Regions from separate parts of the Pseudoalteromonas sp. Angola-30 genome, predicted to be linked through region 3. Evidence: predicted binding sites of a transcription regulator. Region 3 holds the regulator's gene; each other region holds the start of a gene.
What was found. Region 3 encodes LexA, which represses DNA repair genes until DNA is damaged. Its sites were predicted from a motif close to TACTGTATNNNNATACAGTA; they were not measured.

Region 1 (4,697 bases), on a different contig from region 3:
ATGATTGGGTCGTAGTGTATTTCTGTGCATAACGAAAAGGCCAACATACCTATAAAATGCATACTCCAAATACCGGCCGATAAAACAGTGGCACCGGTCACATTGGCTAAGCGTTTATAGCTTTCGAATTGCGTTTGCTTTGCTACATCAACCAACCAGATCGTAAAAAAGGCAGCAAAAATAGCGGTAATGACCGATAAACTAACCAGTATAGGGTTATATGCACCGTTGATAATGAGGCTCGGATCGTGGTCGGTTATAAAAAATGCAGACAGCATAGTGGCTCAAATTAGTATCTTTATTGAACTAGTTTAATAGATTTATTTTATAAATAAACTGTTAATCTAATAATTTATATTATAAATCAGCGAGGTTACTTTTTAGCATTAAAGTATTAACATGCGTAGCGTACTTTATTAATAAGACGTGATTTTGCGTAAATAAAAATAATAATAAACACTGAGCCCATTTATTTATCGCTAAATAACTACATTGATTAAATAAGGCTTTATAATACGCTTTTATTTATATTTAGAGCATACACCTTGTTTGAGTATCAGCTAAAACGCAGTGCAAGGCGTAAAACAGTGGCAATAAAAGTTAGCCAAAAATTAGTTACTGTTTATGCGCCTACACACGTGCCAAAACTACAAATAGAACAATGGCTGTTTAGTAAAAATGAGTGGGTAACTGCGCAATTGCATAAACAACTTAACGCCATTGATACTCAACAACACCCGTTTAAAAACCAGCAAATAATGGTTTTTGCTAAGCCATATACCATTACTTTTGCAAAAGGGACACGCTCGCATGTTCAGCAATCTGATAGCGTATTTACTATTTACACTTCTAATCGAGTAAAAAAACAGCCTGAAAAACGCAAGCAGTTACTTTGCCTTGCCCTTGAAGAAGTGCTAACAAACTACATTGAAATGCGTTTAGCTTATTATTGCCAACAGATGTCAGAAGCATTACCGACTAAATTGACGATTGGAAGTTATAAACGTAAGTGGGGGAGTTGTAATTCTCGGCGAGAGCTAACCTTTAGCCTTAACCTTGTTGGGGCGCCTCATCATATAATTGATTATGTTATTGTGCACGAATTGGCTCATTTAAAGTATTTGAACCACAGCAGCGCTTTTTGGAAGCGCGTAGCTAATTTTTATCCCGATTATAAATCTGCATCAGCATGGCTTAAAAACCACGGAGCAACATTACAGTGGGTATTTGATAATTAGTCTAAAAATGAAGTTTTAAATAGTAATGAAAAAGATATAGAAAAGGATACTGAAGATAAGAAGTGGTGGAGGGAGCTGGATTCGAACCAGCGAAGGCTGAGCCGTCAGATTTACAGTCTGATCCCTTTGGCCGCTCGGGAACCCCTCCACACTATTTTGTTACATTTGGCCCCACTTAACTTAGCGGTAAGAAAAGTGGTGGAGGGAGCTGGATTCGAACCAGCGAAGGCTGAGCCGTCAGATTTACAGTCTGATCCCTTTGGCCGCTCGGGAACCCCTCCAATGCAACGGCGCTGATAATAGCAAACTGCGTATTTAAGTAAAGAAAAAAGCTAAAGAAATTTGAAATAAAGCCGATAAATATCTATCAGTTATCATAATCGGCTAAAGACTATGCAAATCGATGATTTGTTAATCACAGAGAGTCAACTAAAGACCAGGCTAAATAAAAGTGTGCATGAAAATCGCAGAGGCGAATTCTCACTTTTATTAGCGATGCTATCGCACGATGCGCTGGATTTTAGTCAATTTCACTTGCCAAAAAGTGAAACGCATAGTGCTTATGTAGACGAAGAACAGTTAAGGGAGCGCTTTGGTGCTGGACCAAAGCAATTATTAGCTCCCGAAAAATTTGATATGACCATAGGGCAAGAGCACGCGTCGGTGATTGTTCAACAAGGCGAGCAAGCAGGCATGAAAGCAATAAAATTAAGCCACTGCTTAAACCCTGAGCCACTAGCGATTAGAGATGACAAGTTACATATTCCTTTAACAGTAATCGATAATTGTGAACTATCAGTACGCAGGCGCTTAAATGACACGCACACCGCGCTTGCAAGTCCACAAATGGACGCCGCGGCATTTTATGACGATTTAACTAATGAGGCTATACATAAGCCATTGCTTGTTGCTAACGCATAAAAATAATTTAACACTTGTGCGTTTTAAAAGCCTAAAACACCTTATATTTAATAACCGGTTATGCAATAAAATAGAACAATTCTTTTTTTGTTTAAAAAAAGCATCCACAAATTAAATGCAATTGCTATAATGGCTGCAAATGGTATGACTTGAGTGCCATTATCATTAAATCAAGGTAATTAGGAACGTAATGAAGAAAACATTCACGCTAAATCATGAGAAAATCAAATACCCTCGTATGGTTGATGCTGCAAAGCATGAAGTGAAAAAATATTTGAAAAGAGAGCGCAATAAAACGCTACCTGTTGAAGCTGATTACTGGGCGTTTGACTGTAAGTTTGGCACAAGTGCCGATGATGCCGAAGTTGTTCACGTAGCTGAAATTAACAACAAGATCAGCGAAATCGAAAAGCAGGCGCTTACTTCATTCTATGTTGAGATTTTAGCTAGACCTGCGCAGCGTGAATCGTTCGATCTAGATGATGATGAATAAACCAATAGCAATATTGTAGAAAATGGACCTAGATGGTCCATTTTTTGTTTATGGCAGTTATTAACATGTTTAGTGGTATAGAGTAGCGCTTAAATAAAAAGCTATTTTTATGCTAAGTGTTTAGCTTATTTTATACACTGTGACACTTTTTATATTTTTTACCGCTTGCACATGGGCAGGGGTCGTTTCTGGCAACTTTTATATCGGCGACCGGATTAATAATACCCTCTAAATAACGCCATTCACCGTTCTCTTTTATAAAGTCTGATTTCTCATCCAACTCACAATATAAGTTTTGGTAAAAATAATACGCGTTAAAGGCAACATAACCTCGCTCATCACTTTGCTGCGTATCGCGCACAACTAATTTTACAAAGCGGCAGCTATTAGCAAAGTCAGCAATTTCATTTACTGGGTTTTGTGCTTGTTTTTCTTTGGCGTAAGTTTTAAATACATAAGATGCATTTTTTAATGCATAAGCACTAAAGCGCGAACGCATTAGTTGCTCAGGTGTTGCTGGGGTTTTTATATCAAGATGATAAGGCTGGCAACAGTCGCCATAATTAAGCTGACTGTTGCATAAGCAAGCGCTAGTACTAGTTACACTCATAAAATACTAATTAACATAAATTAAAAATGTATTTTACCAAGCTTATTGAGTAAGTGATATTGCTGTAGTGCTGGTTTTTTTAGTAAAGCAAAATAGCTTAGCGCTTCTTTTGTTTAAATTAAGCGATAAATTAACAAGCTGCTGCTCACTTACTATATCGGTCCACGTAATAATGGCTGCAAAGTTACCATTATGAAGTGCTGAATTAAGCACATACTCTAAATTTACTAAATGCTTTTGTCTTATTACAAGCAGTTTGCTGGTATCTATAGAGCAGCTATCTAACAAGGCTTTACTAGGCACATGGTCGGGCGCAATCAGTAAGGTCCATGCGTTAGAGCTATTGTATTGGTGCAACACTTTTAGCATCTCAAACGTAGCAGAAATTTCATCTTCTACTTTTATTAAGTTTACCGACTCACTTTCATCATGTTGTTGGTAGCTTTTAACGGTTCTTACGGTAATTGGCTGTAGCATAGGTCTCACTCACTGGGTTTATATACAGTACATGTATACAGTAGTTTATACAGTTGTTGTGTGCAAGCGTTTTTTGTTATTTTTTATACAGTTAATGGTTTTAAAAAATAAAGAATAAAAATAACCATTTAAAAACAGTGGGTTATAATTCAAGCTGTGTAAGTGAAAGCTGAGGGTGTTTGCAGTACTGTATAAAGTGTAGCAGTGTTATACAGTACTTAAGGGATGGCTATACAGTTATTTTAGTGTGTTTTACAGTGCTTAGCTGTTAGCTATACAGTAGTTAGTCATTTTTTGGGATTAAGTGGGCAAACTGAATTTGGTGGATTTGCTCATACAAACTGGCTGCATAGCACTGAGCGTCTTTAAGACGCTTGGTGTCGATATATTTTCTTAAATCATCTAAAGCAGCGGTTGCCGGTTCATAGCCTTGGCTGCTGGCTAAACTTAACCATGCTGCTGCGTGAAATACGCTTTTTGGTACGCCTTGGCCTTTGACAAAAAATAACCCTAAATAAAACTGGGCGCGATGATTTCCGGCCATTGCGGCAAGGCGCATCCACTTAGCTGCCAACGGTGCTTGGTTATGCTTTAAATAATACAGTGCTTTGTTAAGTGTTGTTTGCTCACTTACATCACTATTGTTTTCAGCGCTGTGGTTTGTAGGCTGTGTTACAAAATCTAAAATATTGTTTAATTGCTGCTCTAAGTCTTGTCCGCTAGGCTGAGTCTTATTCATATATTTTCTTTTTTATAGTTTCTACGTCAACAGTTTAGTATATCGCAAGGTAAAATGTCCTGTTTATACTTAATTTTATGGTAAAATCACGTCACTTTTTACTATCACAAGTCTATTATGCTCGAAGCTCTATTTAAACTCCGCGAAAATAACTCCAATGTGCGACGCGAAAGCATTGCTGGAATCACTACTTTCATTACTATGGTTTACATTGTATTT
Region 2 (4,697 bases), on a different contig from region 3:
TGGCGGAAAACCAACGTTGGTATGGCGTAAAAGATAGGCAATCGCCCATATCAAATAGCTTAAACCGTGCAGAAAGCTTTTTATTACTGGCCGGTTTGCTGGGTATTATTTTGGCTACGGTTGCTATTGCTGTGTCGGCAAAGCGTTATTGTGAGCGCCAATACGACCCCGTAGCAATGATGAAAACGCTTGGCGGAAGCCGTGCATTAATCCGTAAAATATATTTTATGCACTTACTCATGGTGTGTGCTTTAGCGGTTATTGTGGGATTAGCCATAGGTTACGGTTTGCAAGAAATAGCCACTGGTTATTTAGCAAAAAGCATGGATATGAGCTTACCTGCCGCCGGGTTTAAACCTTGGCTGGTGGCCATTAGCACAGGCGTTATATGTGCAGTTATGTTCTCTATTAAGCCACTGCTTGATTTATTTGATATTCCACCGCTTAGAGTATTGCGCCGTAATTTAGGCGACAGACTAGCCGTAAGCCGTGTGCACTTAGGTTTAAGCGCGCTTACGGTGTTTTTATTAATGTGGTTATTTAGTAATAACATTAAAATAACGCTTATTTTATTTGTCTCTACGCTTGCTTTGATTGCGGTTTTATTTGTTATTTCAAAATTAATATTTGGCGGTGGCCGTAAATTAGGCTTAAAACCAGGCAACAGTTGGTCGTTAGCTATTGCTTCTATACAAAAGCGTGCCAACGTAAATGCGGTGCAGCTTATTAGCTTTTCGTTGGCGATTAAATTGCTATTGTTTTTGATTGTGCTTAAAAACGACATGATCTCAGATTGGCAGTCTCAATTACCCGCCGATGCACCTAATGCATTTTTAGTTAATATTACGCAAAACGAACTAGAGCCTGTAAATAATTACCTAGCAGAGAACGATATTTTAGTTTCGGATTTTTATCCAACCATTCGTGGGCGAGTAAATGCGGTAAATGGCGAGCTTGTGGCGCGTAAAGTGTCGTTGCAAGATAACGAGAAAAAAGATGAAGAAGCGCGCTCAGGCATTGGCCGTGAGCTTAACCTAACCTGGCTTGATAATGTGCCTGCTCAAAACGAAATTGTGCAAGGCCAGTGGTTTGGCGAAGGCGCAGTGGGTGAGGCATCGGTTGAGGAGTCTATGTTGGAGCGCCTAGACGTAGAAATAGGCGACACCTTAACATTTTTAATTGGTGCGCAATCATTTGACGCCAAAATTACTAGTGTGCGTAAAGTAAACTGGGCTACGCTAAAACCTAACTTTTTTATTATTTTAAGCCCCGATGTACTAAAAGATTTTCCGGCAACGTATATTTCATCTGTGCGTATAGAGCCAGATCAAAAGAAAGCGTTTAGCCAGTTACTGCGCACTTATCCAACCATTACCGCTATCGATGTAGATAACTTTGTTAAGCAAATACAATCAACCATTGAGCAGGTGTCGTTAGCTATTGGCTTTGTGCTTGCTATTGTGGTGTTGTGTGGTGCATTAGTGCTTATATCTCAGGTGCAAGCGAGCCTTGGTGAGCGAATGCAAGAAATAGTAATACTGCGAACGTTAGGCGCCAAAGGGCGGCTAATTAAAAATGCGACGCTTTATGAGTTTTTGCTATTAGGTGGCTTAGCCGGGTTTGTAGCTGCATTATTTAGTGATGTAGCCTTGCTGATTGTTCAGCAGCAAATGTTTGACTTAGCCGGTAAGTTGCACCCAACAATTTGGCTAATAGGGCCAGTGTCGGGCGGGGTGTTTGTAGCCGCGCTTGGCTACTTTATGATTGCCCGTAAACTTAAACAAAATACCCAAGGCTTAGTACGTGCTTTAGCCTAAGCTATACTTTTAACGCTAAACGCCCGCACTAAGTTGCGGGCGTTTTTGTTTTTACTCGCCACTGGTAATTTATACAGTGCTCTGGCATTATTACCGTTATTGAAAAATAACAATAATGAGTGTGCTGTTTGGCCATTATTTTAGGGATAGACCCAGGTTCGCGTTTAACCGGTTATGGTGTGGTTGCGCATCAAGGCGCTAAATTTACCTATTTAGGAAGCGGGTGCATTAAATTAGCCGAGCATGAGTTCCCCATACGATTAAAAATGATCTACCAAGGGATCACGCAAATAATAGAGCAGTTCTCCCCCGAAACCTTTGCCATAGAAAAAGTATTTATGGCGCATAACCCGGATGCCGCGCTAAAACTTGGCCAAGCCCGAGGAGCCGCCATAGTGGGAGCCTCTATGGCCGACTTACCCGTATTTGAATACTCAGCACGGCAAATTAAACAAGCCGTGGTAGGCAATGGCGGCGCCGATAAATCGCAAGTGCAACACATGGTAAAAAATATTTTAAAATTACCTGGCACACCGCAAGCCGATGCGGCCGATGCGCTTGCCATTGCAATTTGCCATGCGCACTCAGAACAAAATTTAATAAAACTAGCGGGTAGCGCAAGCAAAACCGTTAGAGGACGTTTAAGGAAATAAATATGATTGGCCGTTTAAATGGCATTTTAGTTGAAAAGCAGCCGCCCGAAATTTTATTAGAAGTAAGCGGCGTAGGCTACGAAGTACAAATGCCCATGACCTGTTTTTACGACTTACCCAATATTGGCGAAAACGCCATAGTGTACACGCACTTTGTAGTACGCGAAGACGCACAACTATTATTTGGCTTTAATAATAAAACCGAGCGCGCGCTTTTCAGAGAACTATTAAAAGCAAATGGTGTGGGCCCTAAACTAGGCTTAGCTATTTTATCGGGCATGTCGGCGCAACAATTTGTTAGTTGCGTTAACAACGAAGATGCCACAACATTAGTTAAATTACCGGGTGTGGGTAAAAAAACCGCTGAGCGTTTAGTGCTAGAAATGAAAGACCGCTTAAAAGATTGGGGTAACGACTTATTTACGCCATATAGCGATAATGCCGTTATAGAGCCTCCTAGCGAAGCAACAATTGCCAATAATGCCGCAGACGATGCCGTATCGGCACTTGTTGCGCTTGGTTATAAATTGCCACAGGCGCAAAAAGCAGTAAAATCGGTAAGTAAACCCGATATGTCTACTGAGGTTCTTATTAAAGAATCTTTAAAATCAATGTTGTGAGTAACCCATGATTGAAGCTGATCGTTTAATTGACGCGAGCGAAAAAACCAACGAAGACACCATAGACCGCGCAATAAGGCCCAAGCTTTTAGCCGACTACAAAGGTCAGCCGCATGTTAAGCAGCAAATGGAAATATTTATAGAGGCAGCGCGAAGCCGCGGTGAAGCGCTCGATCATCTATTAATATTTGGCCCGCCGGGCTTAGGTAAAACTACACTTGCTAATATTGTTGCCAATGAGCTTAATGTAAGTATTAAAACCACCTCAGGCCCAGTACTTGAAAAAGCCGGCGACCTTGCTGCATTGCTTACCAACCTTGAAGAAGGCGATGTGCTGTTTATTGATGAAATACACAGACTCAGCCCGCAAGTTGAAGAAATACTTTACCCCGCAATGGAAGATTACCAACTCGATATTATGATTGGTGAAGGCCCCGCTGCACGCTCTATTAAATTAGACTTACCGCCGTTTACGCTTATTGGCGCGACAACACGCGCAGGCTCACTTACCTCACCACTTAGAGACCGTTTTGGTATAGTGCAGCGCTTAGAGTTTTACTCAGTAGCTGACTTATCGCATATAGTGGGGCGCTCTGCACATTACCTAGATTTACAAATGTGCGACGATGGCGCTACCGAAATTGCAAAACGCTCACGAGGCACACCGCGTATAGCTAACCGCTTATTGCGCCGTGTGCGCGATTACACGCAAGTAAAATCAGATGGTACAGTAAATGCCTCCGTTGCCGAGCTTGCCCTTGATATGATTGACGTAGATAAAAGCGGGTTTGATTACATGGACCGTAAATACTTACTTGCCATTATCGAAAAATTTATGGGTGGGCCTGTAGGGCTAGATAATTTAGCCGCCGCCATAGGCGAAGAAAAAGAAACCATTGAAGATGTGATTGAGCCGTTTTTAATTCAGCAAGGTTTTATACAGCGCACACCGCGCGGGCGAATTGTGTCAGACAATGCGTATCATCACTTTGGTTTACTCCCGAAACAAGATTAACCCCTCTTTAGCCTGTTACAGTAAATGTAGCGGGCTACTTCCTCTGCTAAATGTAATACCAATTTGCAATAACACTTAATCATTTTGCGAGGCAAACGTGTCGCTACCTGCGTTAAAAACTCTCATTTACGACTGTATGCAGAAGGTATAGCAGTGCAGGAGCAATTGCCAAGAACAACGAAATAGCGAAGTTTTTGCCTAGCTATCAACACGTTTTTCCAGCCTCAACATAGCTCACTTAATTAAGAAAATTAGTATAATTTTTTAAAACTTACTCAGCTTTCATCCACTTTGTTGCAAATGTAACCAATAAATTAAAATCGTTTTGTAATTCACTTAACGTTAAGACTGGCGTGGCTATGCTGCGTACCATTAAAACCAGTTAGCTTTAAAGCAGTAGCAACATAAGAGACTAGATGTAGCACTATTCGTGTTAATAAGTTTTACCTTGTTATAAACATGCTTTTTACTGAAAGTAGATAATTTAAAGATACGAACTGGTAAAAAAGATAGTAAATACACTGTTGGCAATTAAACAGATTGTGTAATTAAAACTTATTGCATGCCAAGTTGGCGGTAAAATTTAGGCAAA
Region 3 (4,697 bases):
ACGGTTAAAGATATTAGAGCCTCAAAAGCGTTTTACGAAAAGTTGGGCTTTAGCGAGTTTGCAGGTGAGATAGAGCAAAACTGGCTAGTGATGAAAAACGGTGAGCATTTAATTGGCTTGTTCTCGGGTATGTTTGATAAAAACATGCTGACCTTCAATCCTGGCTGGGATCAAAACGCACAAACCGTTACAGAGTTTAAGGATGTTGATGCGCTTAGCGAATATTTTCAAAACGCTCATATCCAGGTTGAACCTGTGGGTGATAAAAGTTTTATTATTACCGACCCAGACGGCAACCCTATTTTGATTGACCAATACGTGTAAGTTTTTTTAGCCTAACGTTTTGTATTAATAAAATAATACCGCATAAACAAAATAGTACGCTGGTGGCTGCAAAGCTGATGAGAAGCGGGTTGTTAAAATCTTCACGCTCGTCGTAATCCATTATGTGTAGCATCCAAAAAAAGTCGAATATGCGCCATAGTGTGCTGCGAACGGTGATAACTTTGCCGTTAATTGCATTTAAATACAGCGTGGTATTAAAGGTGTCGTTAAATTGTACTTGCCACACATTTGTTTTGTATCCCACCTCTCGAGTGCCTTGTTTTAAAAGCGTTGTGCTAATTGGCTTAGCGTCGATGAGTAAATGCGCTTGTGCATTAGCGGTAATTTGTATTTTAGTGGGTGGCTGAAAAGGGCGCCCCGTTAAACCATTAAAGCTTTGCTGCTCGCCACTATTAATAACAGTAATAAGCGGGGTCGTTAAAAAGTGCTCAAACACTATTTGCGTGGGGTTAGGCACTTGGGCAGTAATATTATCGAGTGATGTGGGGTAGTCTGCTTGAGTAAATGGGTTTGTAAGTGTGCGCTTAGCAAGGTGCTTACCGTGTACGTATTCAAGTGGTATCGCGCTCATTACTAAGCCGCCTAAAAGCCAAGCTAAAATTTGTAAGGCAAGTAAATAGCCTAGCCACTTATGTAGTTTTCGAGCGCGCTTAAATAGTTGTTTTCTCATTTTGTGCTTCTTATTATTTTTAGCGTTAGTGTATTACAGCAGCCCATGCTTTTACTGCGGCATTTTGTCGCAGTTATTCATAAGCTTACTCTAACTTTATAAAAATAATAAAAAGGAGCGGTAAAAAATCAGTGAGGCTGTGTTTAATGCTCACGTAAGGCATTTATTAGCCCTTGCTTGCTCATTTTTGAGCGGCCACTAATGCCGAGCTCTTTAGCTTTATAGTACAGCTGCTTTTTAGTGCGCTGCTCATACTTTAAGGCTTTGCCGCCTTTGACAGCGGTTTTATGAGTATTGCTATTAGCAATGCGCGCGGCTTTTTGTTTGCTCATGCCTTCATCTCGAAGCGCATCGTACTGATCGTCGTTTTTAATTTGCGGGCCATGATCTACCATAATTGTCCTCCTGAAGCGTTTAATTACACAGAGTGTGTATAACTTTCATACATAAACGGTAAAATTAAGCGTAATTAGCCTAACCCGTTTTATAAGGCAAATTAGGTGCCAATGGCTTTTAAACAGGTATTTTCTATGAATAAAGCCATGTTTAGCGCTTAGTTGATTTGGTATAAAAGTAAAACTGCGTTAAAGTTTGCGATGAAACTATAAGAGGGTAAAAAGCAGACAATGTCGGAAATTCAATTTTTAAATGTAGATCTAGAGCTTGAGTCTAAACAAGATATTAGCGCCCTAGTGGCAGACTTAAAGAAAAACGCGATGGTTTTGCATTATGACAAAGACGAATATCGTCAATTGGCGCGTATTGAAGCCTCAGGTGACATAACCACGCCAGACAAAGCAATCAACCACTTATGTGAATTAATAGAGTCGTGTTCACGTAATGCGCTTAAGCAGTGGCTAAGCTGTTCGCGCAGAACGTTTGATATAGGCTTTGAGTCGGGCACGTCACCTAAGTGTTTTAACCAAGCTCTACATGCAGATACACTACTACGTATATCTGCCATTGGCGCTGGTATGGAAATAACGATTTACCCTATCGAAAAGTAGCCATAGTTAACTATTTGCGCTCGACAACCGCTGCGGTCATTTTTGATACGCAGCAAAGCTCGCCGCGGCTATTGGTTATTTTTATTTCCCATACAGAGCTGCGCTTACCAATATGAAATGCACGAGTAACGGCGGTTAAAGTGCCATTTCGAGAGGCCTTTAAGTGGCTGGCGCTAATTTCCTGTCCAACACAATAAAATTTTGTAAAGTCCACTACAAAGTTAGCGGCGTAGCTTGCTATGGTTTCGGCAAGTACCACATTTGCGCCACCATGTACCATACCAATAGGGTTATGATGCTCAGGAATAGCAGGCATGGTAGCCACTAGGTAATCATCTCCTATTTCGGTTATTTCTATGCCCATGGTTTTCATTAGCGTGCCTTGGCCGTTTATTCCCTCATCTAACTGTTTGCAAAGCTCTAATGTAATGGGTTGATGCCAAATACTCATAATTACTCCTTTATATTGAAAGCAAATTTATAGCATTTTAAATACTGAACGTCTGTAATTACCTAAAATTTATCCAGGTGCGGTGTATTTAGCTATTTTAAAGCACAATTTAAATTTGCGATTTTTATTTAACTGTATATACTCACAGTTAAATGTACTGTATGGAAAACCAGTTGTATGCGACCATTAACTAAACGCCAAGCTCAAATACTCGAACTAATAAAAGTTTTTATTAAAGACACTGGTATGCCTCCTACACGTGCCGAAATTGCGCAAACACTCGGTTTTAAAAGTGCCAATGCCGCAGAAGAACACTTAAAAGCGCTTGCCAAAAAAGGTGTTATTAAAATGAAACCAGGCGCAAGCCGTGGTATTCAATTGGTTGAAGAAGAAGAGCCTGAGCAACTAGGTCTACCATTAATAGGTAGAGTTGCAGCGGGTTCGCCTATTTTGGCGCAAGAACATGTTGAGAGTCACTGTAAAATAGACCCACTTATGTTTAAACCAGCCGCCGACTTTTTATTGCGTGTTAACGGCATGAGTATGAAAGATATAGGTATTATGGATGGTGACTTGCTTGCCGTACACCGTACTCAAACAGCAGAAAACGGCCAAGTTGTGGTTGCACGAGTAGATGAAGACGTAACCGTAAAACGCCTAGAAAAAGCAGGCCGAAAAGTATTATTACACGCCGAAAACGAAGAGTTTACGCCAATTGAAGTAGACCTTGAAAACGAATCTTTTAATATTGAAGGGTTAGCCGTTGGCGTAATAAGAAATGCCGACTGGATGTAATTTTTAACTATTTTTAAGCAATATCTATAAATGCGCACTTTTTAGTGTGCATTTTTGTTTTAAAAACAAACCTTCCACCATCTCAAAGCGCCCTAAAATTATTTAGGCTGTAAACTTTTTTTCACTCATACTTTTATCTTCCTAGGCGTGTTACATCCCTTAATTTTGCTCGTATCTTGGCTGTTAAATAACAATTTAATACGCCGTCATTTAGTCAATTTTAAAATATCACTTGATTGTTTTTTATACTAAAACTTGCTTGTTGTACGTTTTTTAGCTAATCATTAATGTGCTGGACTAACAATAACTCACAGCTTTTTAGTTATGAGAACACACAATATACACAAACCTTTTGTTGTCCTAGCGATACCAATTAAAAATAAGATTGGTTAAAAAATAAAAATAACGAATTGGCGTTTAAGCCGTATGCCTCTTCGCTTTGCATTCGCAATAGCATCAAAGGAGCCGTCACATGGGTAAACTGACCTCTACCTTGTGGCTTGTGTTGATTATGTTCCCGCAGCAAGTGCTGGCTAATAGCCAATACAATATGCGCAAGGGCGTAACCGATATAAGTAATAATGTATATCAGCTACACATGACCATATTTTTAATATGTTGTGTGATTGGGGTGATAGTGTTCGCAATAATGTTTTGGGCACTGATTCATCACCGTAAATCTAAAGGGGCAGTTCCTGCCCAATTTCATGAAAGTACCAAAGTAGAAATTCTTTGGACTGCCATTCCGTTTGTTATTTTAATTGCCATGGCAATCCCTGCCACTAAAACCCTCATTGCGATGGAAGATGCCAGTAAGGCTGACTTAACCATTAAAATTACAGGGTCACAGTGGAAGTGGCATTATGAATATATGGGCGAAGACGTAGAGTTTTACTCTATTTTATCTACCCCTCAAGACGAAATAGCCAACCTTGCTAATAAAAACCCTAATTATTTACTTGAGGTTGATAAACCTTTAGTACTGCCAATTAATCGAAAGGTGCGTTTTTTAATGACCTCTGATGATGTTATCCACTCTTGGTGGGTACCCGATTTTGCCGTTAAAAAAGATGCCAATCCGGGGTTTATCAACGAAACGTGGACCAACATTAACGAAGAAGGTATTTACCGAGGACAGTGTGCAGAGCTGTGCGGTAAAGATCATGGTTTTATGCCCGTGGTGGTTGAAGCTAAATCGCAAGAGGACTTTAACGCATGGCTTGCAGATGCTAAGCAAGCTAAGCAAAAAGCCGCACTTGCTGATGCAGCATTGCTTGAGACAACAATTCCTAAAGAAGAGCTAATGACACTAGGTGAGCAAGTGTATATGGCAAGTTGCGCTGCGTGTCATCAACCTACAGGTATGGGGCTACCGGGCGTATTTCCTGCGTTAAAAGGCAGCCCCATTGTTTTGGGTGATATAAAAGAT
Region 4 (4,697 bases), on a different contig from region 3:
GGTTTGATGGCCAAACTTACGCATCATTGAAATCGCGCCATCATGCTCACGGTTTTCAGCCAATACTGTTAGGTCTTTATAAAATTGACGTGCTAACTGGCGAGTGCCTGCGTCTGAGAAATAATGACAACCAATTTTAAAGTAAAACCCTCTAAAACCGTTAAGTATAAGTACGTATATGCGGTTATTACCAGCGACAGCTAATTCGTGGTGTACTTTGTAATCGTAATCTGCAAAAGCTTGCGCAGTGTCTTCAAGTTCATCGCTTTTTGATAAAATCTCAATAACACGCTCAGGGTTAAGCTTTATCGCTGCACGGGTATAAATAGCACTAATATTAGTACGTGCAGATAATAACTGATCGGTCAGCTCTGGCATTTTGTCTTCATCTAAGCGCGCCAGCGTTTCGAGTATGTTTAAACCCGATGTTTCCCAAAAGTTATTCACTCTGGTTGGCTTGCCGTGCTGAATAGTTAGCCAGCCATCGCGTGCTAAACGTTGCAGTACTTCACGTAAGGTTGTTCTGGTTACACCAATTAACTCAGAAAGCTCACGCTCTGCAGGTAGAATTGAACCTGGAGGGAAATCGCCGTTCCAGATAGATTCAACTATATACTCTTCAGCAAATCCTGCTGGGCTTTTAGCTTTAAAAATTCTCATTCAATTCCCACTCGAATTAATCACAACTCATCGTTTTATACGAATAACTGACAGATTGTACCAGATGAAATATAACTAACAAGTAAACTCGTTGATATAAGTGCCAACCAACCGCTGAAAATTTCGCAATAGTAAATAATAAAATTCAACATGCTTAAATTAGGCCTAATTCGCTAAATAAATTAACCCTATTCATAGTAGGTACATTAATACTATTGCTGTTTTTGCTTCACCATTGCATTACTACAATAATTCCCGTGTGCGGCAGCAAGTACATTCAAAATATTGCATACAGCAGAGCCTGTTAACTGTAACGTTTAATCAAGCCTTTTTAGCGAACCAATCTTATATTACATGTTTACTTAGCAAAAAAGCTTAACCTTTCCCTAAATAGGATTGCCCATAACCGCTTATTAATTTCATCTTAAAAAAAGCCACTTCGGTAGCTTTTTTACCCTTTTTGTTGCTCGTTACTTTATCCTAGTACATAATTCAACGTCTTATTTCAATGCGGATTTTTTATGAACTGGCTAGCACAACTCCCTACTCAACGTACTCCATGGCTACTATTTACAGGCATTGTATTTTTATTAGAAGTCACCGCACTGTTTTTTCAATACCAGATGGGCCTTGCTCCATGCATTATGTGTATTTACCAGCGAACTGCGGTATTAGGCTTATTAGGGGCAGGCATTATTGGCGCAACTAAACCACAAAGTAAATTAGTACGCGCTATCGCTTATTTAGTGTGGGATGTATCAAGTGTGTGGGGTTACTTTATTGCGCGTGAGCACATTGAAATGCAAACAACCACCGATCCCTTTGCGTTTAGCTGTGAGTTTGAGCCAAACTTTCCTTCATTTATGCCATTGCATGAATGGATCCCAAGCTTTTTTCAAGCCACAGGGGATTGCGGTAATATCGATTGGCAATTTGCGGGATTAAGTATGCCAGCATGGATGGAAATACTATTTGCGTTATTTACTATCACGCTTTTTGTAATTGTTACCACTCGCTTACTTACTAAAAAGACTATTTAATATGTTTACGTTTTTTACCAGTCAGCTGCCTGAACTAAAGCACCTTAAAGTGAGGCAGCGACAAGCCGTTGTTGCTATTGCGCTAAGTATGCTACCTGCTACCGATAGAGTGTTATTAAGAATAGTAAAGCTGATATTGCTCAGCCCATTGTTTTTATTATTTACTGTTTTTAAAGGGTGGGAACTCATTCCCTTTTTAATTTTAGGTGGCCTGTGTTACCCGCTTTTAACCACCCCGATTGAAATAAACTTCGCTAAAAAATATTTAGCCAAAGCACTTGAGCAGTATTCACAGGGCGCTTAGCGCCCTGCCTATTATAAAGACACTTTTCCTTCTAGTTTAGCTACAAGCTTTTTACCTATTCCTTTTACGTTAGCTAAATCGCTCAGCTGGGCAAATTCGCCATTTTCAACCCTGTAATCAACAATAGCCTGCGCTTTTTTCTTACCAATTCCAGGCAACTTGGCCAGCATTTCTGAGTCGGCACTATTAATATTAATAACTGGCGCTTGCGGCATTTCAACCATAGGCTTATCTTCAACAGGGTTAGCGTGGGTAAACGCGCTAAAGCTTAAAAAGCTAATAATAAGTAGCGTTAATAGATTTTTCATTTGTTATTCCTTATTTTTGTTTATACCAAAGCGTTATAGTTAAACTGCTAATTTGGCTTTAAACATGTGCTTAATTTTTATTTGAGGAAATAATGTTAAATAAGGAGCAACGCGCATCACTTATATTATTTCCAGTGCATAATCACCTAAATCCGAAAACCTAAAATGCAGCTGGTACAACAAGTGATTGCTTAACTAAAGTAAAGTTACGCTTTTTTGTCAAATTGATGACAAGCTAAAAATGCACCGAATGCTTGCAATTTTACACACAAACATTTACTGTATATAAAAACAGTGACCTACAGGTCAGTAACCACATTACCACGCAATCAAGCAGGAGAGATCATGGCTGTTGTTGTTAAATATGTTGTAGAACGAAACGGAGTTGAGCGAATGACGTTTACTACTAAAAAAGAAGCGGATGCCTATGACAAAATGCTCGATATAGCAGAATCGCTTGAAGTAATGCTGGAAAAAGTAGATGTGCCACTGAGCGAGCAACAGGTTGAATCGCTTGCGCTTGAAATTGCAAAGAGTAAAGATGACTTTATGGCGGTGTTAAAAGGCGCAAAAGAACCCACAACAAAAAGTACAGCTAAAGCTAAAAAAGCCGACAACGTAGCATCAATAAAAGATAACGACGAACAACAAGCTAGCTAATTTGTGACTATTTTAAATAAAGGGCTGCTACTAAATAGCAGCCCTTTTTTATTAATTTTTGAACAGTTACAAATTTTTTCTGGCTTTTTAGACTGAAATTGATACATTAATCCGGTTAATAGCGAGTGTTTATGTGCCATGTCAGTATTTATTAAGTCTTTTTACCAAAAATTTTTCCCAGCCCGTCAGTTGCTTATTCGTCAAAATGGCGAAGTTAAGCATGTTGTTTTGGCACCTTGGTTTCAGCTTTTTACAGTACTGCTTATTTTAGGCACTATTACTTGGGTCGGTATTTCTAGTTTTCGTGTTTATAGCCAAACAAATAAAATTACCGACATAGAACAAAGCCAAATTGACAAACAACAAGCGTGGCAAAAACAGGTCCAAGAACAAAAAGCACTGCACGCTAAGCAATTAGAACAACTTGCTGTACTAGAGCAAAAGCAAGCACTTTTGCAAGGTATGATTGAATCCCTCCCCGCATCTATTAGTAAAGAGACAATAAAACTAGAAGAACAACTTGAGTCGCCTGTTAATCAAGACAAAGGCGAGTTTCATGAACCACTTGTAGATGAAGAGCCGAAAGACAAACATGCGAGCCTTCTAACGCCAATCACTTTTGCCGCACGTTACGAGCGCTTAAATAAATACTACGAGCACAATTTTGCGCTTATTGATGCGCAAATTAATAAACGCCATGATGCAATTTTAGCGATGTTAAAAGGCGCAGGCTTAGAATCAGCCCTTGAACAACATTTAGCACTGGGCGCACAAACCAGTGCGCAAGGTGGCCCGTTAGATGTATTTGACGAAACTAAAATACCAGGGCAGTTTTTAGCCATTGTTGATAAGCTATTATTACTTAACAACCTTGAAAACTTTTTAACAGAGCTGCCTAACTCACTGCCCTTGCCTGCGGCTAAATACTATATTTCGAGCAACTTTGGGTTACGTAAAGATCCGATGAACAACCGCCGCGCTTTTCACAAAGGTGTTGATTTAGCCGGCTGGCATAAAACCGAAATTTTTGCCCCTGCTGATGCACGTGTATTGCGCGCTGGTAAAAATGGCGGCTATGGTAACTTTATCGAGCTAGAGCACAAAAATGGCTTGGTCACCCGTTTTGGCCACTTAAATAAAATTAAAGTGAAAAAAGGCCAAACAATTGCTAAAAATGAGGTAATTGGATTAATGGGCAGTACTGGCAGAAGTACCAGCACCCACTTACACTATGAAGTGTTACTCGATGGCAAACATGTCAATCCTCTAAAAATAACAAAGGCGCTTTCTCGTGTTCGGTAAAAAAAAGCAACCAAGTAGTCAAACTACGTTAAAAAGAGTAAATCATACCCCTTCTATTATTTCTGAAGATGTGCGCTTAACTGGCACACTTACAAGCCAGGGCGAAGTGCAGCTAGATGGCCGAATTGATGGCGATATAAAGGCAGAGCACTTGGTAATTGGCTCTACCGGCATTGTTGAAGGTGTGGTTGAAGCTAAAAGTGTAATTGTAAAAGGCAAAATTATTGGCTCACTAAACGCAAGTGAAGTGAATATTCAAAGCAGTGCTCACGTACATGGCGATGTTTTTCACGATACACTAAGTATTGATGCGGGAGCCATTATTGAAGGCAGCTTAAAACAGCGCTTTGAAAAAGAAGAACCGGAACTTATTAGCGAAGATTTAAAGCCGGCTAAAGAAGTAAAAACTTTGCTTGATGATGC

Region 1: a site for LexA is predicted at 3,763-3,782, ahead of PSH54_RS13805 (SulA-like leucine-rich domain-containing protein). Genes of this name have one in related genera too.
Region 2: a site for LexA is predicted at 1,877-1,896, ahead of ruvC (crossover junction endodeoxyribonuclease RuvC). Genes of this name have one in related genera too.
Region 4: a site for LexA is predicted at 2,590-2,609, ahead of PSH54_RS05930 (YebG family protein). Genes of this name have one in related genera too.

What each region holds. Positions count from the first base shown of each region.
Region 1 is NZ_JAQREI010000011.1:43,743-48,439, reverse strand. It holds gene PSH54_RS13840 (MHYT domain-containing protein) at 1-278, opposite strand, end outside; gene PSH54_RS13835 (M48 family metallopeptidase) at 588-1,238, shown strand; tRNA gene PSH54_RS13830 (tRNA-Tyr) at 1,302-1,386, opposite strand; tRNA gene PSH54_RS13825 (tRNA-Tyr) at 1,435-1,519, opposite strand; gene PSH54_RS13820 (VC2046/SO_2500 family protein) at 1,632-2,159, shown strand; gene PSH54_RS13815 (DUF6172 family protein) at 2,350-2,652, shown strand; gene PSH54_RS13810 (YchJ family protein) at 2,783-3,262, opposite strand; gene PSH54_RS13805 (SulA-like leucine-rich domain-containing protein) at 3,305-3,739, opposite strand; gene PSH54_RS13800 (tetratricopeptide repeat protein) at 4,023-4,478, opposite strand; gene PSH54_RS13795 (NCS2 family permease) at 4,596-4,697, shown strand, end outside.
Region 2 is NZ_JAQREI010000004.1:30,035-34,731, forward strand. It holds gene PSH54_RS07265 (ABC transporter permease) at 1-1,817, shown strand, start outside; gene ruvC (crossover junction endodeoxyribonuclease RuvC) at 1,946-2,470, shown strand; gene ruvA (Holliday junction branch migration protein RuvA) at 2,473-3,090, shown strand; gene ruvB (Holliday junction branch migration DNA helicase RuvB) at 3,098-4,105, shown strand.
Region 3 is NZ_JAQREI010000014.1:77,834-82,530, reverse strand. It holds gene PSH54_RS15730 (VOC family protein) at 1-324, shown strand, start outside; gene PSH54_RS15725 (hypothetical protein) at 299-1,015, opposite strand; gene PSH54_RS15720 (DUF7218 family protein) at 1,159-1,410, opposite strand; gene PSH54_RS15715 (hypothetical protein) at 1,642-2,022, shown strand; gene PSH54_RS15710 (PaaI family thioesterase) at 2,033-2,473, opposite strand; gene lexA (transcriptional repressor LexA) at 2,651-3,268, shown strand; gene coxB (cytochrome c oxidase subunit II) at 3,741-4,697, shown strand, end outside.
Region 4 is NZ_JAQREI010000003.1:136,526-141,222, reverse strand. It holds gene fadR (fatty acid metabolism transcriptional regulator FadR) at 1-660, opposite strand, end outside; gene dsbB (disulfide bond formation protein DsbB) at 1,182-1,700, shown strand; gene PSH54_RS05940 (DUF6170 family protein) at 1,702-2,004, shown strand; gene PSH54_RS05935 (ComEA family DNA-binding protein) at 2,016-2,312, opposite strand; gene PSH54_RS05930 (YebG family protein) at 2,658-2,972, shown strand; gene PSH54_RS05925 (M23 family metallopeptidase) at 3,111-4,274, shown strand; gene PSH54_RS05920 (bactofilin family protein) at 4,264-4,697, shown strand, end outside.